One region of the Mesorhizobium sp. M0618 genome, then DNA from elsewhere that is predicted to be linked to it. Evidence: predicted binding sites of a transcription regulator. Region 1 holds the regulator's gene; each other region holds the start of a gene.
What was found. The regulator PhoB, encoded in region 1, activates phosphate uptake and scavenging genes when phosphate is short. The targets are predictions, from matches to a motif close to TGTCATNNANCTGTCAT.
Positions count from the first base shown of each region.

Region 2: a site for PhoB is predicted at 2,064-2,080, ahead of NKJ04_RS32215 (LTA synthase family protein). Genes of this name have one in related genera too.
Region 3: a site for PhoB is predicted at 3,188-3,204, ahead of NKJ04_RS09225 (esterase-like activity of phytase family protein). Genes of this name have one in related genera too.

Region 1 covers NZ_JAMYQH010000022.1:75,075-81,322, forward strand. The annotation lists gene pstC (phosphate ABC transporter permease subunit PstC) at 1-1,448, shown strand, start outside; gene pstA (phosphate ABC transporter permease PstA) at 1,445-2,761, shown strand; gene pstB (phosphate ABC transporter ATP-binding protein PstB) at 2,779-3,597, shown strand; gene phoU (phosphate signaling complex protein PhoU) at 3,624-4,331, shown strand; gene phoB (phosphate regulon transcriptional regulator PhoB) at 4,348-5,037, shown strand; gene eglC (endo-1,3-1,4-beta-glycanase EglC) at 5,501-6,248, shown strand, end outside.
Region 2 covers NZ_JAMYQH010000051.1:8,893-15,140, reverse strand. The annotation lists gene fabG (3-oxoacyl-[acyl-carrier-protein] reductase) at 105-842, opposite strand; gene fabD (ACP S-malonyltransferase) at 901-1,842, opposite strand; gene NKJ04_RS32215 (LTA synthase family protein) at 2,095-4,047, shown strand; gene NKJ04_RS32210 (pilus assembly protein TadG-related protein) at 4,056-5,714, opposite strand; gene rpsF (30S ribosomal protein S6) at 6,170-6,248, shown strand, end outside.
Region 3 covers NZ_JAMYQH010000006.1:135,393-141,640, reverse strand. The annotation lists gene NKJ04_RS09230 (MATE family efflux transporter) at 1-1,425, opposite strand, end outside; gene NKJ04_RS09225 (esterase-like activity of phytase family protein) at 1,596-3,080, opposite strand; gene NKJ04_RS09220 (GcvT family protein) at 3,376-5,787, shown strand; gene NKJ04_RS09215 (trimethylamine methyltransferase family protein) at 5,800-6,248, shown strand, end outside.

The DNA.
Region 1 (6,248 bases):
TGGCCATCGTCGTTGCCGTCGGCCTGGTTGCCTTTTTCATCGGCCGGCAACGTGCCGCGGCCCAGGACAATGGCAAGGTCAAGCCGCATTCGCGCGCCCATTATCATGGCTGGTGGGCCTTCCTGCTCGCCGTTCTGCCTGCTCTTTTGCTGCTTGCCGTCTGGACCGTCGGGTCTTCCATCTATCTGGACCGACACATTCACGCTGCCTTGCCCGAGCGCACCGTCGACAGCAAGGTTGCCAGTGAGGCACTGGACGTCAGCCTGGTAAAGAGCCTCGCCAGGGGCCTGCGCAAACTCGATGCGGGCACACTGGCCGCAATGCCTGCCAGCTTTGCCGAGTTGCAGCCGCTGCTCGCCGCCAAGGGTGTGGCACTGGCGAGCGACACGCAGGATTACATGATCCCGATCGCCGTCGAGGCGAACAAGGTCCAGGACCGGCTCGGCCTGTTCGGCGCCATTGTCATTCTCGTTTCCTCGATCGCCGGCGCCTTCTATGCGCTCAGGCAGATCGAGCCGCGCGCCAGGGCACGCAACAATGTCGAGAGGCTGATGCTGTGGGGGCTGCTTGCCGCCTCCACCATCGCCATCCTGACCACCATCGGCATCGTGCTTTCGATGCTGTTCCAGACGATCACCTTCTTCGAAAGCGTCTCGCCGATGAGTTTCTTCTTCGGCACCGTCTGGGATCCGCGTTTTGCCGCTGCCGGTTCGGGCGGCAGCCAGGGCCAGTTCGGCCTGATCCCGCTTCTTGCGGGCACGCTCTACATCGCCGCCGTCGCACTGCTGGTTGCGGTGCCGGTGGGGCTGATGTCGGCTGTCTACATGGCCGAATACGCAACGCCCAGGGTGCGCTCGGTGGTCAAGCCGGCGCTTGAACTGCTGGCCGGCATACCGACCATCGTCTACGGCATCTTCGCCGTCGTCACGCTTGGGCCATTCCTGCGCGACCTGTCCGCGGCACTGACCGGCGGTTCGCCCTTCATCCAGGGCCAGAGCATCTTCACCGCCGGCCTGGTCATGGGCGTCATGCTGATCCCGGTCGTGTCCTCTCTTTCGGACGACATCATAACCGCGGTGCCGCGCGCCATGCGCGACGGGTCGCTCGGCCTCGGCGCGACCCGCTCCGAGACGATCAAGCGGGTGATCCTGCCGGCTGCACTGCCCGGCATCGTCGGCGCCGTCCTGCTGACTGCCTCGCGCGCTATCGGCGAAACGATGATTGTCGTGCTGGCGGCGGGCGTCGCCGCCAACCTCACCATCAACCCGTTCGAGGCGATGACGACCATCACCGTCAAGATCGTCAACCAGCTCACCGGCGACCTCGAGTTCAATTCGCCGCAGACGCTGGTCGCCTTCGCGCTCGGCCTGACGCTGTTCGCGCTGACGTTGGTGATGAACATCGTCGCGCTCTACATCGTGCGCAAATATCGGGAGCAGTACGAATGACCGACATTTCCATGGATACGATGGTCAGGGCGGCGGCCCATCCGCGCCGCGACATCGGCCTGAAGGCCCGTTACGCTGCCGAGCGCCGATTCCGCATCTATGGCGTCGTGGCGATTTCCGTAGGCCTGGCGTTCCTGGCAATCATGCTGATCACCATCGTCTCGAAAGGCTACACCGCCTTCTGGCAGACGACGGTATCACTGCCGATCTCGTTCGACGAGAAGGTGATCGATCCTTCCGGCAAACGCGCAACCGATCCGAGCGTTCTGATCAAGGCGAATTATCCCAAGCTCGCCGAAAACGCGCTGGTGGCCAAGCTCGGCATCAATCCCGACGACAAGCCGGCGATCAAGCAGCTCAAGGGCTTCCTGTCGGAAGGCGCCCGCGTCCAGTTGCGCGACATCGTTGCCGCCGATCCGTCCGTGATCGGCACGACGCGCGACGTCAACATCCTCGCCGCCGCCAATCTCGACTCGGCTTTCAAGGGTCAGATCGACCTCAGCGTCGAGGAAGCGCGACGCAAGGTCTCGGACCAGCAGATCACCTGGATGAACAAGCTCAAGGCCGAGGGCGCGATGGCCGAGCACTTCAACAGCGGCCTGTTCACCTACGGCGCCTCCAGCCGCCCGGAAACCTCGGGCATGGGCGTGGCGATCATCGGCTCGTTCTATATGATGGTGATCGTGTTGCTCCTGGCGCTGCCGATCGGCGTCGCCGCCTCCATCTATCTGGAGGAGTTCGCCAAGAAGAACCGTTTTACCGACCTTATCGAGGTCAACATCAACAATCTGGCCGCAGTGCCGTCAATCGTCTTCGGCTTGCTCGGCCTCGCGGTGTTCATCAATTTCCTGGGCATGCCGCGCTCTGCCGCCTTCGTCGGCGGCCTGGTGCTGACGCTGATGACGCTGCCGACGATCATCATCGCGACGCGAGCCGCACTTGCAGCGGTGCCGCCGTCGATCCGCTCGGCAGCTCTCGGTCTTGGCGCCTCCAAGATGCAGATGGTGTTCCAGCACATCCTGCCGCTTGCCGCGCCCGGCATCCTCACCGGCACCATCATCGGTCTGGCGCGTGCGCTCGGCGAAACCGCGCCTCTGCTGCTGATCGGCATGGTCGCCTTCGTCGCCGATCCACCGACGACGCCTTTCGATCCGGCCACCGCGCTGCCGGTGCAGATCTATATGTGGGCGAACGAGGCCGAACGCGCCTTCGTCGAGCGTATGTCCGGCGCCATCATCATCCTGCTCGTCTTCCTCATGGCCATGAACATCACCGCGATCGTGCTTCGGCGTCGGTTCGAGCGGCGCTGGTAGAAAAAAGGCATCTTGGTATGAACATCATGACCGAACAGTCCCTTGAAAACGCAGTGGGCGACAAGATGAAGTCGAACGAAGTAATCAAAATGCGCGGCGACAAGGTCGGCGTGTTCTATGGCGAGAAGCAGGCGCTGTTCGACGTCGATCTCGACGTCCGCCTGAACCAGGTGACGGCGCTGATCGGCCCCTCCGGCTGCGGCAAGTCCACCTTCCTGCGCTGCCTCAACCGCATGAACGACACCATCGATTCAGCACGGGTAACCGGCAAGATAACGCTCGACGAAGAAGACATCTACGACAAGAACATCGATGTCGTCGAACTCAGGGCGCGCGTCGGCATGGTGTTCCAGAAACCCAATCCGTTCCCCAAATCGATCTACGAGAACGTTGCCTATGGTCCGCGCATCCACGGATTGGCCAAGCGCAAGGCCGACATGGACCAGATCGTAGAGTCGAGCCTGAAGAAGGCGGCGATCTGGAACGAGGTCAAGGACCGTTTGCAAGAACCTGGCACGGGTCTTTCCGGTGGCCAGCAGCAGCGTCTGTGCATTGCACGCGCCATCGCCGTGTCACCCGAGGTGATCCTGATGGACGAACCGTGTTCGGCGCTCGACCCGATCGCCACCGCTCGCGTCGAGGAACTGATCGACGAACTGCGTCAGAACTATACCATCGTCATCGTCACCCATTCGATGCAGCAGGCAGCGCGCGTGTCGCAGCGCACCGCGATGTTCCATCTAGGCTATCTGGTCGAGGAGGGCGCCACCGACAAGATGTTCACCACCCCCGACGACAAACGCACCCAGGACTACATCACCGGCCGGTTCGGCTGAGCTCAGGCATACGAGGGACGAAGATCATGGGTGAACATACCGTCGCATCTTTCGATGAGGATCTGGAGCAGATCAGCCAGCTGATCCGCGACATGGGCGATCTCGCCCGCTCGATGGTCAGTGGCTCGACCAGGGCTTTGCTCAATTCGGACAATGCGCTGGCGCAGCGCGTGGTTTCCGATGATGCCATCATGGATGCACGCCAGCGCGAGCTGGACGATCGCGCCATCACGCTGATCGCCAAGCGCCAGCCAATGGCCAACGATCTGCGTGCGGTGGTCGGTTCGATCCGCATGGCCGGCGACCTTGAGCGCATCGGCGACCTTGCCAAGAACATCGCCAAGCGCGTCGGCACTGTCGGGCTGAGTGTCACGCCGCACGACCTTTCGCATTCGATCGACGCGATGGCGCAACTGGTGCTGATCCAGGTGCAGGGGGTCGTCGACGAGTACGCCGCCGCCGACCCGGCAGCGCTTGCCACGCTCAGAAACAATGACGAACGCATCGACGTCAAATACACCTCGGTGTTCCGCGAGCTGCTGACCTACATGATGGAAGATCCCCGCAACATCACGGCGTGCACGCACCTGTTGTTCTGCGCCAAGAACCTCGAGCGGATCGGCGACCACGTGACCAACATCGCCGAAAATGCCTACTATGTTTTGACCGGCACGCAGCTGCCAGCCAATCGTCCGAAGCAGGACGAGACGGCAATGTCCGCGCCAGCGGCATAACAGGGGTGACCAGCCGATGATCGCACCACGCATCATGGTGGTGGAGGATGAGGAGCCGCTAGGCGTGCTGCTCCGCTACAATCTTGAATCCGAAGGTTACCAGGTCGAGGTGGTGACGCGCGGCGACGAGGCCGAAATCCGGCTGCAGGAGAACGTTCCCGACCTTCTCGTGCTCGACTGGATGGTGCCGGCGGTTTCCGGCATCGAACTCTGCCGGCGCCTGCGAATGCGCCCAGAGACCGAGCGGCTGCCGATCATCATGCTGACCGCGCGAGGCGAGGAAAGCGACCGCGTGCGCGGCCTGTCGACCGGCGCCGACGACTATCTGGTCAAGCCGTTCTCGACGCCGGAGTTCATGGCCAGGGTCAAGGCGCTGCTGCGCCGGGCCAAGCCGGAAGTGCTGTCCAGCGTGCTAAAGGTCGGCGACATCGTGCTCGATCGCGAGTCGCACCGGGTCTATCGCAAGAAGAGCGAGATCCGGCTCGGGCCGACCGAATTCCGCCTGCTCGAATTCATGATGCGCCACCCCGGCCGCGTGTTCTCGCGCAGCCAGCTGCTCGACAATGTCTGGGGCGAGACGATTTACATCGACGAACGCACTGTCGACGTGCACGTCGGCCGGCTGCGCAAGGCGGTCAACAACGGCCGCATGCCTGATGTCATCCGCACCATCCGTGGGGCGGGTTACGCGATCAGGGAAGACTAGGTGGCTGTTCCGTCCCGATAGATCGTGACCGGGAAAACTCGATTAGCACGTGGTCGCCAACAGCCGCGAAGAGTGGAATGTTGCACTCGTCTCATCGATGGGGAGCGAGCACGTGACGCTTTGGCCCAAATGCGGTCATTCGAAACCTGATGAGGATGACCGCTCTTGGCGGTACGTCGCCATCTTGCCCGCAGACTCCGACCAGAAAGCCATGCAAGAATAAATTTGAGTTAACTTAGATATACGTTCGTTAAACGACGTGTGTTCTGCATAAATATACGATTTTACTAAATTGCTTCAATTTACATTGAGCCATCACCTCCTTATTCATTATCCGCCTTCCGATTATTGCGGTCTCGGATCGAATGACGATTCCGTGGAACGATCTCGTTCCTTGCAGCGTTGCTTTGGGAGCGGTCGCCGGACCTTTGACCAGGTCGGACACCATGAGGAAGGATTTCTGATGAGCACGGTCTTAAACGCCAAAGGCATCCCTCTTGCCTACACCGGCGCTTCCACTCATTGGTTCTCGGCCACCGGGTCTGGACCGGAACTGCATGGCACCTCCGGCAACGACTCCTTCTGGGGAGACACCGGCGTCACTGTCACGATCCACGGTGGCGCCGGCGACGACTACTATCATCTCTATTCCACCAACAACAAGGTGGTCGAGGATCCTGGGGCAGGGATCGACACGATCGACACATGGATGAGCTACAAGCTCCCTGACAATTTCGAGAACCTCGTCGTTACCGGCACCAACCGATTTGCGTTCGGAAATGCGTTGGACAACATCATCAAGGGCGGGTCAGGTCACCAGACGCTGGATGGCGGCAAGGGAAATGATGTCCTGATCGGCGGCGATGGCGCCGATACTTTCGCCATCTCCAAAGGTAATGGAAGCGATCTTATCTTCGATTTCGGTGCGACCGATGCGCTCCGCCTTAACGGCTACGATTTCACTTCGTTCGATGCCGTCCGTTCACAGATGGTCCAAGTGGAATCGAACGTGATGCTGAACCTCGGATCCGACGAAATCCTGGTGTTCAAGAATACGACCATCGACAAGCTGCAGCCCACCCAGTTCGAACTTCCGATAGACAAGTCCGCAATGACGCTGTCCTTCTCCGACGATTTCAACACGCTGAGCCTTCGGGACGGGCAGGACGGCACCTGGAATTCCAATTTCTGGTGGGGAGCGCCGAACGGCA
Region 2 (6,248 bases), on a different contig from region 1:
TGCCCGAACCGCCGGGTTGCGGGCCGCATTACACGAAAATCGGCTGAGGTCCAAGCCGAAATGGTCTCTTTTCACAACCCGGCAGCGTTGCTGCCGGACCTCGTTCAAATCATCGCCATGCCGCCATTTACATGCATGGTCTGGCCGGTGACGTAGGCGGCTTCGTTGGAGGCGAGATAGGCGACGGCGGACGCGACTTCAACGCTGGTGCCCATACGGCGCGTCGGGATCGCCGCCATGATCGCCTCTTTCTGCTTGTCGTTGAGCTTGCCGGTCATCGCCGATTCGATGAAGCCCGGGGCGACGCAGTTGACGGTGATGTTGCGGGTGGCGATCTCCTGCGCCAGCGACTTGGAAAAGCCGATCATGCCGGCCTTGGAGGCGCAGTAGTTGGTCTGGCCGGGATTGCCGGTGACGCCAACGACCGAGGTGATGTTGATGATGCGGCCGTGGCGGCGGCGCATCATCGGATGGGTGAGTTCGCGGGTCAGCCTGAACACGGCGGTCAGATTGACTTCGAGCACGGTGTCCCAGTCGGCATCCGACATCCGCACGAACAGCCCGTCCTTGGTGATGCCGGCGTTGTTGACCAGGATGTCGACGCCTTCGAGATCGGCCTCCGCCTTCTGGCCGAGCGCCTTGACCTCGTCGCGGTTCGACAGATTGGCCGGGAACAGCTTGACCCGGTCGCCAAGCTCGGTGGCCAGCGCTTCAAGTTTCTCGACGCGGGTGCCGTGCAGGCCGACGATCGCGCCTTGCGCATGCAGCACCCTGGCGATTGCCTCGCCGATGCCCCCGGATGCACCGGTGACGAGCGCCTTGCGGCCAGTCAATTCGAACATTTTCGTCTCCTGATTGAGAAGAGAGCACCCTTTAACAGGGATGGGATCAAATGGCGCTTTATGCAAGCGCTGCCAGCGCCGTCTCGACCTCAGCCGCGGAGCCGACCGACGCGGTGGCGATGTCGCGATTGATGCGCCGCGCCAATCCTGAAAGCACCTTGCCGGCGCCAATTTCGTAAAGCGTGGTGGCGCCGTTCGCGCCAAACCACTCCACCGTCTCGCGCCAGCGCACGCGGCCGGTCACCTGCTCAACCAGACGCCGCGCGATCTCATCCAGATCGCTCGACGGCGTCACCGACACGTTGGAGACGACTGGGACGACTGGGACGCTCTTTGTCACACTGGCCAGGGCTTCGCGCATGACGTTCGCGGCCGGCGCCATCAGCGCCGAATGGAAGGGCGCGGACACCTGCAGCATCAGAGCGCGCTTGGCGCCCTTTTCCGTGCACAGTTTTGCCGCCAGTTCGACCGCGGCCTTGGCGCCGGAAATGACCAGTTGGCCGCCGCCATTGTCGTTGGCGATCTGGCAGACAGAGCCTTTGGCGGCTTCCGCGCAAGCGGCTTCGACATCGGCCTGTTCCAGTCCGATGATCGCCGCCATCGCGCCCTCGCCGGCCGGCACCGCCGCCTGCATGGCGTTGCCACGTATACGCAGCAGCCGGGCGGCATCGGCAACCGAAACGAAGCCCGCGGCCGCGAGTGCCGAATATTCGCCCAGCGAATGGCCGGCGACATAGGCGACCTTGCCTTGCAGCGAGAAACCACGCGATTCCAGCGCCCGGATCGCGCCCAGCGACACCGCCATCAGCGCCGGTTGCGCGTTGGCGGTCAGCGTCAACGTCTCTTCCGGCCCTTCCCAGATCAGCTTCGACAGGTTTTCGCCGAGCGCGTCATCGACTTCCTGGAAGATCCGGCGCGCCTCCGGAAAGGCGTCGGCGAGATCCTTGCCCATGCCGACAGCCTGGCTGCCTTGTCCAGGAAAGGTGAATGCAACGGCCATGCGAGGCTCCCAAGGGTTGGTTTTGCTTGCCTGGTAGACGAGTTTTTCTTGCGTGTGACGCAAGGCAGGCCGCCAAGTCAAGCCCGGTTCGACCCTGCCCGGCGGCAACTTTGTCCGCCGAGTGCCTGTTCCGAAAGGCTTTTTGGCGATCACTCCTGATGAAAACCGCTCACGATTCGTTTGCTGGCTCTTCTTATTTTGGCCACAGGCGCTAGCTTTGCGTGACAATTCTATGACAATCGAGTGACGTGTTTGTCGCTGGGTGGGGAAGTTAAAGTGGCAAAGAGTTCGAAACGCGCCGGCAAGGCCGCGCCACAGTTCCTGGAAGACGACCCCTCCACCGGCTACCTGCCGGGCAGGAGATGGCCGGTCGTGCGCTATGGGCTGATCAGCCTGGCGATCGCTGCCGTCCTGGTGTTTGCCATCGAACTGATCGTACGCGGCGACTTCGCCGGTACAGTCTCCTTCTTCCTGCAGCCACTCAAGCCGGGCTGGACCACGATTGTCGTGTTTGCGCTGATCCTGATCGGCCTCGATGCGGTGCTCGGCCGCAGCCATCAGAGCCTGATGATCGTTGCGCCGCTGACGCTTTCCCTTGCTTTCGTCGGTCACCAGAAGTCGCACTATCTCGGCGATCCGCTCTATCCGACCGATTTCCTCTATGCCCGCCAGATCTTCGCGCTGCTGCCACTCCTGGTGCGCGACCGGCCGATGACCGCGCTCGCCATGGTCGCCGGCATCGTCGCCGGCCTGTCGCTGCTCGTCTATGGCTGGCGGCTGTGGCGCCGCAAGGTTCCGGCGCTCAGCCGCAAGGGACGCCTTGCCCGGCTGACCCTGGCAGTGCCGCTACTCGCCTTCTTCGTTTCGATCATGGACTACGCCACCTTCTCCTGGACCAGGGACCGGCTGCAGATCATCCCGATCATGTGGGACCAGAAGGAAAACTATGCCTCCAACGGCTTTGCGCTGGCCTTCGCGCTCAATGTGCCGATGGCGCATGTCTCGGCGCCGCCCGGCTATTCCGACAAGGCAATCGCAGCGATCGGCAGGCCTGATGTAACCGCCTCGATGCCGGCCGAGAAGCCCGACATCATCATCGTCATGAGCGAGTCCTTCTGGGATCCGACCAAGCTGCCCGGGGTCACCATCACGCCCGATCCGATCCCCAACGTGCGGGCGCTGCGCTCGGGCTCGATGTTCTCGCCCGAATTCGGCGGCATGACCGCCAACATCGAGTTCGAGGCCCTGACCGGCTTTTCCAACGCGTTCCTGCCGGCCGGCAGCATCCCCTATCAGCAATATGTGCGCACGCCGACGCCTTCGCTCGCAACCTTCCTCAAGAGCCAGGGTTACCGGGCGCGCGCCATCCATCCCGGCACCAACTGGTTCTGGAACCGTGGCGCGGTCTATGCCGATTTCGGCTTCAACGACTTCAAATCGGAAGAGACGCTGCCGCCCATGCAAAAGCGCGGGCCGTTGGCATCAGACGCCGCGATGACCGACGAGATCATCAGCGAGGCCGACGCCAGCGACGAGCCGGTGTTCTTCTTTGCCGTCAGCCTGCAAAACCACGGCCCCTACGAGCCGAACCGCTATTACAATCCGACGCATACGGTGCAGGCGCCGATCAGCCAGTGGGCGCGCGAATCGCTGCTCAGCTACGCCGAGGGTTCAGCCGATGCGGATCGCGGTCTTGAACGCCTCGTCGAATGGGCGAAGAAACGCTCCCGCCCCACCGTGATCGCCTTCTTCGGAGACCATCTGCCGCCGCTGGGGCCGGTCTATGTCGAAACCGGCTTCATGAAGGACAATGTCGCGCCGCGCAAGGAAGCGTCGCCCGAGGCCGCCCTCGAACACCACGAGACGCCGCTGGTCATCTGGTCGAACCGCACCGGGCCGGCTGAAGACGTGGGCGCCGTCAGCCCGGCCTTCCTGCCCTATCATATCCTGAAGACGGCCGGTATCACTCATCCCTACTACACCGGCTTCCTGGGCGAGATGAGCGAACGCTACCGCGTCGTCGACCGCAACCTGTTGCTGACGCCGGCTGGCGAGGCCACGCCCGACTGGGCGCGGCAGAAAGAGATCGACCCGGCGATCCGCGATTTCCGCCTTTTGCAGTACGATATGATGTTCGGCAAACGCAATGCGGCGCCCGACTTCTTCCCCGAAACGGTCGACAAGATTGTCGCCCATACGAGTTGAGACCGCCTTTAGTTCGTCAATTGCAGCTTTGAGAACTTGTTGGCAATCTGCTGGAAGACGTCCGGCAATTTGGTCGGATCGTTGACTGCATAATAGCCGCTCGGATCAGAGGCGCAGGCGCTGTAAAGCGCACGGTTGGCTGCGGTGTCGGACTGCAGCACCATGGTGTAGATCTGCACGCCCTGGTCCTTCAATTGGGTGCAGACGCTTTTGGTCCAGCCATCGACGTTGCGTGCCGCCGTCGTCTGGTTATCCGATCCGAAACGACCGCCGGCCAGATAGCCATATGATGTGTAGTCAGACTTCGTCGGCTGTTGGCTGGCGCCATAGACGACGTTCTCACCGTCGGTGAGCAACAGCACGATCTTGCTGATGCCGGGCGTCTTCCACGGCGCTCCATCGGTGTAGGGCGCGGCGGGCGACAGCACCCGCATACCCCATGACAGGCCCTCGGAGACATTGGTGCCCGAACCGTTCCACTCGGTCATCTGACTGGCTGCCTTGCGCAGCTTGTCGAAATCGTCGGTCAGGGCGACCACCGGGGTCGGACACGCACGGTTCGGGCCGATAGTGATGGGAGAGCCGGTCTCGGTGATGAGTTCCTTGGCGGGCGCAACATATTTGGCGATCTTTTCCCTGGCAGCCCTGTCATCGGGTGACAAAAGGTCGATGAGGTTGCCGAGCAGGTTGCTGAGATCGATGCCCAGAATGTTGATGCCCGACTGGGCAAGCCTGGTTTTGTCGCTGACATCGTTGAGGTAGGAGTTGTTGTAGTATTTGTCCGAATTGCCATAGGCGCCAGACGGCTTTTGGGCGTCTTCGGGATCGTCCGGCGCAAAGTACGGCACGAACAGCGTGTCGGGCTTGGCCGTGTCGGGTGGCGTGTCGGAGATATTGTAAGCGCCTGGCCGCGCCTCGACACAACCCTTCCATCCGGTGCCATTCCATCCGGCATCGGTCCATCCGGTCTTCTTGAGCTGTTTGAAAAGCGCCATGTGGTTCGGTCGCTTGCCGTCGATGACGGGAAAATTGACGCCGTTGGTCGAGGACTTGCCGTCCATGTCGATCCAGGACGGATCGAAGCCGTCGCCATTGACGTTGACAGCGGTTACGAAAGGAACCAGCGAGGCGCGGATCTTGCGCGTCGGCGATTTCGCCGCTTCGAGCGTGTCGAGCAACGATTTTGTCGCCGTCCTCAACGCCGTCATACGCGCGCCGGCCATCGAGCCGGTGTTGTCCAGCACCAGCACGACTTCGAGCTGGTTGTTCGATTCGACCGCCGAGGCATCGACGACGATGCGCTTGCTGTCGCCGAACAGGAAGGCGAAGTTGAGATTGACGTCCGCCGAGGCAACCGCCTTTGTCTTGACGAAGTTGACGCCCTTGTCGACAGTCAACGTCGCCTGCGCATTGCCGAGCTCGCCATGACCGACGATGTTGGCCTGGAAATAGCGGTTGAAAGCGTCATTGCGGGTGATGTCGAGATCGCCAAGGTGCGAGGAAGCAAGGTTTGCCGAATCGAGAGCGTTCTGCAAATTGCTCTTGGCCCGCATAAGGGTCGAGACATCGGTTGCGAAAGCGACAGCCGTCAGGATCACCGGCAAGCCCAGTGCCAGCACAAGCGTGAAATTGCCGCTCTTCGAGCGCCAGAATTTGTCGAGAAGCATCCTTACCCCCGGAAATGCTTGCCGCTTTTGTGCGGTCGTCCGGGCTTTTGCGCCTTCCATGATGAATCGACCGTTGACGGCTGAGCTTCAACTCCACACAACCTTCTAGTGTGGTTAAGACGTGGTTCCCGGAAACCACAACTTCCGCCGTTGCTGCTCCCCGATCGTCACGTGGGACACACGGGAATGCCGCTTGCGCTTGCTTTACGGTCGGATTGCTGTATAGACGCCCGCAATCTGCCGGTCCTTGCTGGGGGCTGAACGGAGGGCCGGAGGTCTTTTCGAAAACCTTCGTGTGAAGCCGGAAGTGCTTCCGCCTCCCGTGTCTCCGCTCTCGACCGTCTCGTCATGCTCCTTTCTTCCCCCTGCCCCTTCGAGGGTTTGCGGGTCAGAGAAGTTGCAGAGGCTTTTGCCGCCGGGAACCGGGAGAGAAACGAAGAAAGGCATAAGACATAATGGCTCTTTACGAACATGTGTTTCTTGCCCGGCAGGACCTCTCGCAGCAGCAGGTCGATGCGCTTGTCGAACAGTACA
Region 3 (6,248 bases), on a different contig from region 1:
GCCAAGACCGGTGTCCGGCGGCTCGCCGGCGGCCGGCCTGTTCTCGATCATGTGCGTGGTGCGCCAGCGGCCGAAACGGTAGTAGGCAGCGGCCAGTATAAGCGAGCTGATTGAACCGGCCGGGAAACTCCACCACAGCGCTTCCTCGCCGATCACGCCACGCATGAAATAGGCAAAGCCGGTGCGCACGATCAGCACCGAAATGACCAGGATGATCAGCGGCGGCATCACGGCACCCGTGGCTCTTACGGTGGCAAACAGCACGATGGTTATGCCGAACAGAATGAACGACCACGAGGCGACATTGTTGATGTGGACGGCGATGTCGATCGCCGCGCTGTCGCTGCTCAGGAACAGGCTCAGCACCGAACGGTCGAAAACCGACAGCACGGCAACCAGCGCGCCGGTCAGGACCAGGTTGAAGCCTACACCGGAGGCGGCGATGCGGCCGATCCGGTCCCAGCGCCCGGCGCCGACATTTTGCGCCGCCATCGAGGACACCGCGGCGCCGATGGCGAGCGCCGGCATCTGGATATAGGTCCACAGCTGGGCGGCGATGCCGTAAGCGGCGGCGACCTGCGAGCCGTTGGAGTTGACCATGCCCATCACTGTCAATGCAGCCGCCGAGATGACAATCATCTGCAGACCCATCGGCACGCCCTTGAAGACGACGATGCGAAGCAAGGTGGGATCGGGCCGCAGCAGAGCGAGGTTGGCGCCGGCCAGCCGCAGCGGATGCTTGCGCACATAGAGCACGATCAGGATGGCGATCACGCTTACCGTCTGGCCGATCAGCGTCGACGTGGCGGAGCCTGCGATACCGAGCTCGGGAAACGGCCCGATGCCGGCGATGAGCAATGGGTTGAGCACGATGTCGAGGGCGACGGCCAGCGCCATGAAGAAGAAGGGCGTGCGTGAATCGCCGGCACCGCGCAGCACGGTCATGACGAAGGACAGAAGGTTCATCATCGGCACGGCGACGAAGATGATGCGCAGATAGGAGCGCGCCAGCGGCAAGGCATCGGCCGGTGTGCCGAGCGTGTTGAGAATGGCGTCGACCCAGATCCAGCCGCAGACCGCGAAGACAACCGAGACGAGGAAGAAGAACGTCGCGCTGGTGCCGACGATGCGGCGCGCCTCGGGCAGGTCGCGGGCACCGACCGACTGGGCCACCAGGATGGTGGCCGCCATGCCGATGCCGAACACAGTGCCGAGGATCAGGAACAGGACGAGGTTGGCGTTGGAGGTGGCGGTCAGCGCCGATTCGCCGAGGAAACGGCCGACCCAGACGGCGTTGATCGAACCGTTGAGCGACTGCAGCACGTTGGAGCCGAGCACCGGCAGGGCGAACAGCAGAAGCGTGCGCGGGATCGGGCCGCTGGTCAGGTCGCCGGTGCGCCGGCGCGCGGGCATTTTTTCGTCCATGGCGGGCAGCTCGGCGGATGGTGATTTGGATCCAGTCCACGATGATATCGCAGGCGGGACCGAGATGCACCCTTGCGAACGCGCCGCACGGTTGAAAGGCCGCTGCCCCGTTCATGCCCAGCCGCGAGCCCCAGCGGACGCGCCAAGCGCGCCCGCCCGGGCAGTGGTGGTTACTTCTTGGTCAGACCCGGCAGCGTGACCTGATAGACCAGGAACATGGTGTCGACATTGGCGCCGTCTTCGGCCTTGTAGGGCGCGCCGACCTGAAAACCGTCCTGGGCGAGGAAGTCGTTGTCGTTGGCGACGAACAGGAAGTAGTCGTCGGGCAGCTTCGGATCCAGAACGCTGACCACTGACATCGCCTCCCACTTCTCGGACAGGTTATCCTGGTCGTTGGGCGCGCCATTGTGCAGGCCGAAGCGGCCGAGCTCGGCACTGTCGTTGATGTCGATGAATGGCGTCAGCTTGGCCGGTGTCACCGATGGGTCGACGACGCCCTTGGGGGCGACCGGCTTGTCAGCGGCGTCGAAGGCGCCGCCGGCGATGTCGGTCGCGGCCGAGACGTCGACGACGAAGATCTGGCGCACAAGCGAGGTGTCGCCCTTCAGCCCCTGGCCGTTGCCGCTGTCGCGCGCCAGCATCAGGAAGGTCTGATCCGACAGTGCCACGATCTCGCTCTGCGCGGCGACCTTGGTCTTGCCCTTGGCATCCTTGAACACCGGCAGCGGCACGACATACTCATGCGCCAGCTTGAGATGGCCGAGGTCGGATGCGTCGTAGACCAGGGCGCGGGTGTTCTGGCGCGTGGCGGGCGAATCGCCGCCGTCCTGCCGGGGCGCCGACTGCAGCACGGCGATCAGGAACTTGCCGTCTGGCGTCATTGCCATGCCTTCGAGGCCTTGGTTGTTCTGGCGGCCGGTTTCGGGATCCTTCGGATCGGGCTCGGCGGCACCGGGTCCCGGATTGTCCGAGGCGAAGTTCGGCGTGCCGTGGCGCATCGGCACGAGGGCGGCCGGTGGCTGGGTTGCCGACAGCAGATGCCCGTCGGCGGAAAACCGATAGATGTTCGGGCCGTATTCGTCGGAGATGAACATCGAACCATCGGGCAGCCGCACGATCGCCTCGTTGTCGAGCGCCAGCTTGCCATTGTCGGCTTGCGGCAGGATCGGCATGTCGCCGCTTGCCGCGCGCACGCCGTTGAGCGGATCGAGGCCTGTGGCATCAGCCCCCTTGTCGTCGGTAAGAAGCATGGTGTCGGCGAGCGTTGCCTTGACGCCGGTCTGCCGCTGGCCGGCAGCAGGTGCCGCATCTGGTGCCACCGGGGTAAACTCGATGCCGATGGTGTTGAGGCGCGGCCGGTAGTCGGTGGTACCGACGACATTGTAGCCGCGATCCGGCAGCAGCCAGAGCGAACCTTTGTAGCCAGCGGCCTCATGCGTCCAGCCTGATGTGTCGATCGACATGCCGGAGCCCGAACCAAACGTCTCGCCGAACTTGTCGCGCTGAGCGGCCGGGATGCGACCGACGCCGACCAGCCCTTTGTTGACAAAGCTCGTGCCGCCGACGGTCGCGGTGCTGTCGGCGAGGGCCGGCGTCAAGGCGGTGAACAAGGCCAGCGCGACGCCGAGCGACGCGGTTCGATACAGGTGTTTCATGGATAATCCTCTTTGTGCCGGATGTGCCGCGGGACGAAAAAACTGAAAGAGGCGCGACATCGATGATGCCGCGCAGGCCTCCCCGAAACGCGGTCTACGGCGCGAACATGATGCTTGCGTGACAGCGCGCAGTGCATGCCGGCGGTCTTCTTCACGTGCCGATAGAAACGTGCGCCTGGCGGAAGATCATTCCGTCAGTCTCAGACCGGCAAAAAAAGCCGCGCGCGCTGGTCCTGGACACTTATGTCTAGTGGGTATATAGTCCGGCCTTCGGACCAACCGTGGAGGGGAAGCCTTGAAGTCGCACTACCGCGCAGTCGTCATCGGGGGTGGCGTGGTGGGAGCCTCGGTGCTCTACCATTTGACGCGGTTCGGCTGGAGCGATGTGGCGCTGATCGAGCGCGCCGAACTGACGGCCGGTTCGACGTGGCACGCGGCGGCGGGCTTCCATGCGCTCAACGCGGATCCCAACGTGGCGGCGCTGCAGGACTACACCATCAATCTCTACCGGGAGATCGAGGCCGAATCCGGCTGGGATATCGGCCTGCACATGACGGGCGGCGTCAACATCGCCAGCGATCCCGCGCGCTGGGAGTGGCTGAAATCAGCTTGGGCGGTGTTCCAGTCGGTAGGCATCGAGACCGCGCGCCTCGTCACGCCCGACGAGATCAAGGCGATCTGCCCGATCGTCGACGTCTCCGGCGTGCTTGGCGGTCTGCATGATTCCAACGAAGGCCATCTCGACCCGTACGGTACGACGCACGCCTATGCCGGCGCTGCAAAAAAGCGCGGCGCCGACATCATACTGCGCAACCGGGTGGTCGAGTTGAAGCCGCGCGCCGACGGTCGCTGGGATGTCGTCACGGAGCAGGGCACCATCATCGCCGAGCATGTCGTCAATGCCGGCGGGCTGTGGGCAAAGCAGCTCGGTCGCATGGCCGGCGTCGACCTGCCGGTGACGCCGATGGAGCACCATTATTTCATCACTGAGGACATTCCCGAGATCGCGGCGCTGGACAAGGAAATCGGCATCGCCGTCGATCTCGACGGCTTTTCGTATCTCCGGCAGGAGCGCAAGGGCGTGCTGCTGGGCGTTTACGAGCAGAACCCGAAGCACTGGAAAATGGATGGCGCGCCATGGGACTACGGCATCGAACTGATCCCGGAAGACATCGATCGCATCAGCCCGGAACTCGCCAAGGCGCATGAGCGCTTCCCTTGCTTGGCGACGGCCGGCATCCGCAAATGGGTCAACGGCGCCTTCACCTTCACGCCGGACGGCAATCCGATTGTCGGGCCGGTGCGCGGGCTGAAGAATTACTGGGTCGCCTGCGGCGTCATGGCCGGTTTCAGCCAGGGCGGCGGCGTCGGCAAGTCGCTGGCCGAATGGATGATTTTCGGCGAACCGCAGGCCGACATCTTTGGCATGGACATTGCCCGCTACGGCGCCTTCGCCGCCAACCGGGAATATCTCAAGCAGACGACACGCCAGTTCTATTCGCGCCGCTTCGTCATGACCTTTCCCAATGAGCGGCTGCCCGCCGGCCGGCCGCTGAAACGCCCCGGCGCCTATGACGGCATGACGGCCGCGGGATGCGAATGGACAGCGTCGTGGGGGCTGGAAATCCCGGCCTATTTCGCGCCGATGGGATTTGCCGAGAACACGACGCTGCGGCGCTCCAACGCCTTCGACATCGTCGGCGACGAGGCGCTGCAGGTGCGGCGCGCCGCCGGTCTCGTCGATATCTCGGCCTATTCGCGCTATGCGGTGGCGGGGCCAAGTGCGGAAGCCTGGCTCGACCGGCTGCTCGCCTGCAGGCTGCCGAAGCCGGGGCGGGCCGGCCTGGCGCCGATGCTCGGTCATGACGGACGGCTGAAGGGCGACCTCACCGTCTTCAACTGGGGCGGCGGCAGCTATTGGCTGATGGGCTCCTACTATCTCCGGGAATTCCACATGCGCTGGTTCGAGAGCCATGCGGCTGAAGGCGTCACCGTCGACGACCTCTCCGACACGATGAGCGGCTTTCTGCTGACGGGGCCGAACGCGCGCAAAATACTGGAGCGAACGACGCATCAGGATGTTTCCGGCGCAGCGCTGCCGTTCATGGCCTGCGGCGCATTTGATATCGGCATGGTGCAGGCACGTGTTGCGCGGCTGTCGATATCAGGCGAACTCGGCTTCGAAATCAGTTGCCCCGTGACCATGCATGCCACTCTGCGCGACACGCTGCTGGGCGCTGGCGAGGATCTGGGCCTTGCCGAAATCGGCTACTATGCGCTCAATGCGCTGCGGCTGGAGAAGAGCTTTGGCATCTGGTCGCGCGAATTCACGCAAGGCTACACGCCGGGCCAGACCGGTCTCGACCGGTTCATCGCTTTCGGCAAGAGCGACTTCATCGGCCGCGAAGCGGCGTTGAAGGAGCGCGACGCCGGTGCCTCGCAGCGGATCGTGACGCTGGAGATCGACGCTATTGATGCCGATGCCAGCGGTTTCGAGCCAGTCTGGCATGACAGTCGGCGCGTCGGTTTCGTCACCTCGGGCGGATTTGGTTACACGATCGGCAAGAGCGTCGCACTGGCGTTGGTGGACGACGATTTTGCCGAGGAGGGGACGGCGCTTTCGGTGCACATTGTAGGCGTCGAGCGGCCGGCACGCGTCATCGCGGCCTCGCCCTACGATCCCGAGGGCAAGGCGATGCGGCAATGAGGAGAATACACCATGGTCGATGACGCGGCACGGGACAGCAGGCGCGAGCGCCGGCGTGGACGCACGGGCGAGGCAGGCAGCGAAAGCAGCCGCCGGCCCAATTACCATTCGCTGAAGAATCCGTTCCTGCCGCAGCCGATCTTCTCGGATGATCAGGTCGCCGCCATCCATGACACGGCGTTGCGCGTGCTGGAAGAGCTCGGCATCAAGGTGCTGCTGCCGCAGGCGCGTGAGCTTTTCGCCAATGCCGGCGCCCTGGTCGATCCGGACACCGACATGGTGCGCATCGGTCGCGACATGGTGACGGCGGCACTGGCCTCGGCGCCGAACTCGATCCACGCCCATGCCGGTTCCCGCGCGCGCGATTTGACGCTCGAACTTGGCTCGATGGCGTTCCTGGCCGGGAGCGGAGCACCGAACGTCACCGATCTCGAGCGCGGCCGGCGGCCGGGAACACTGGC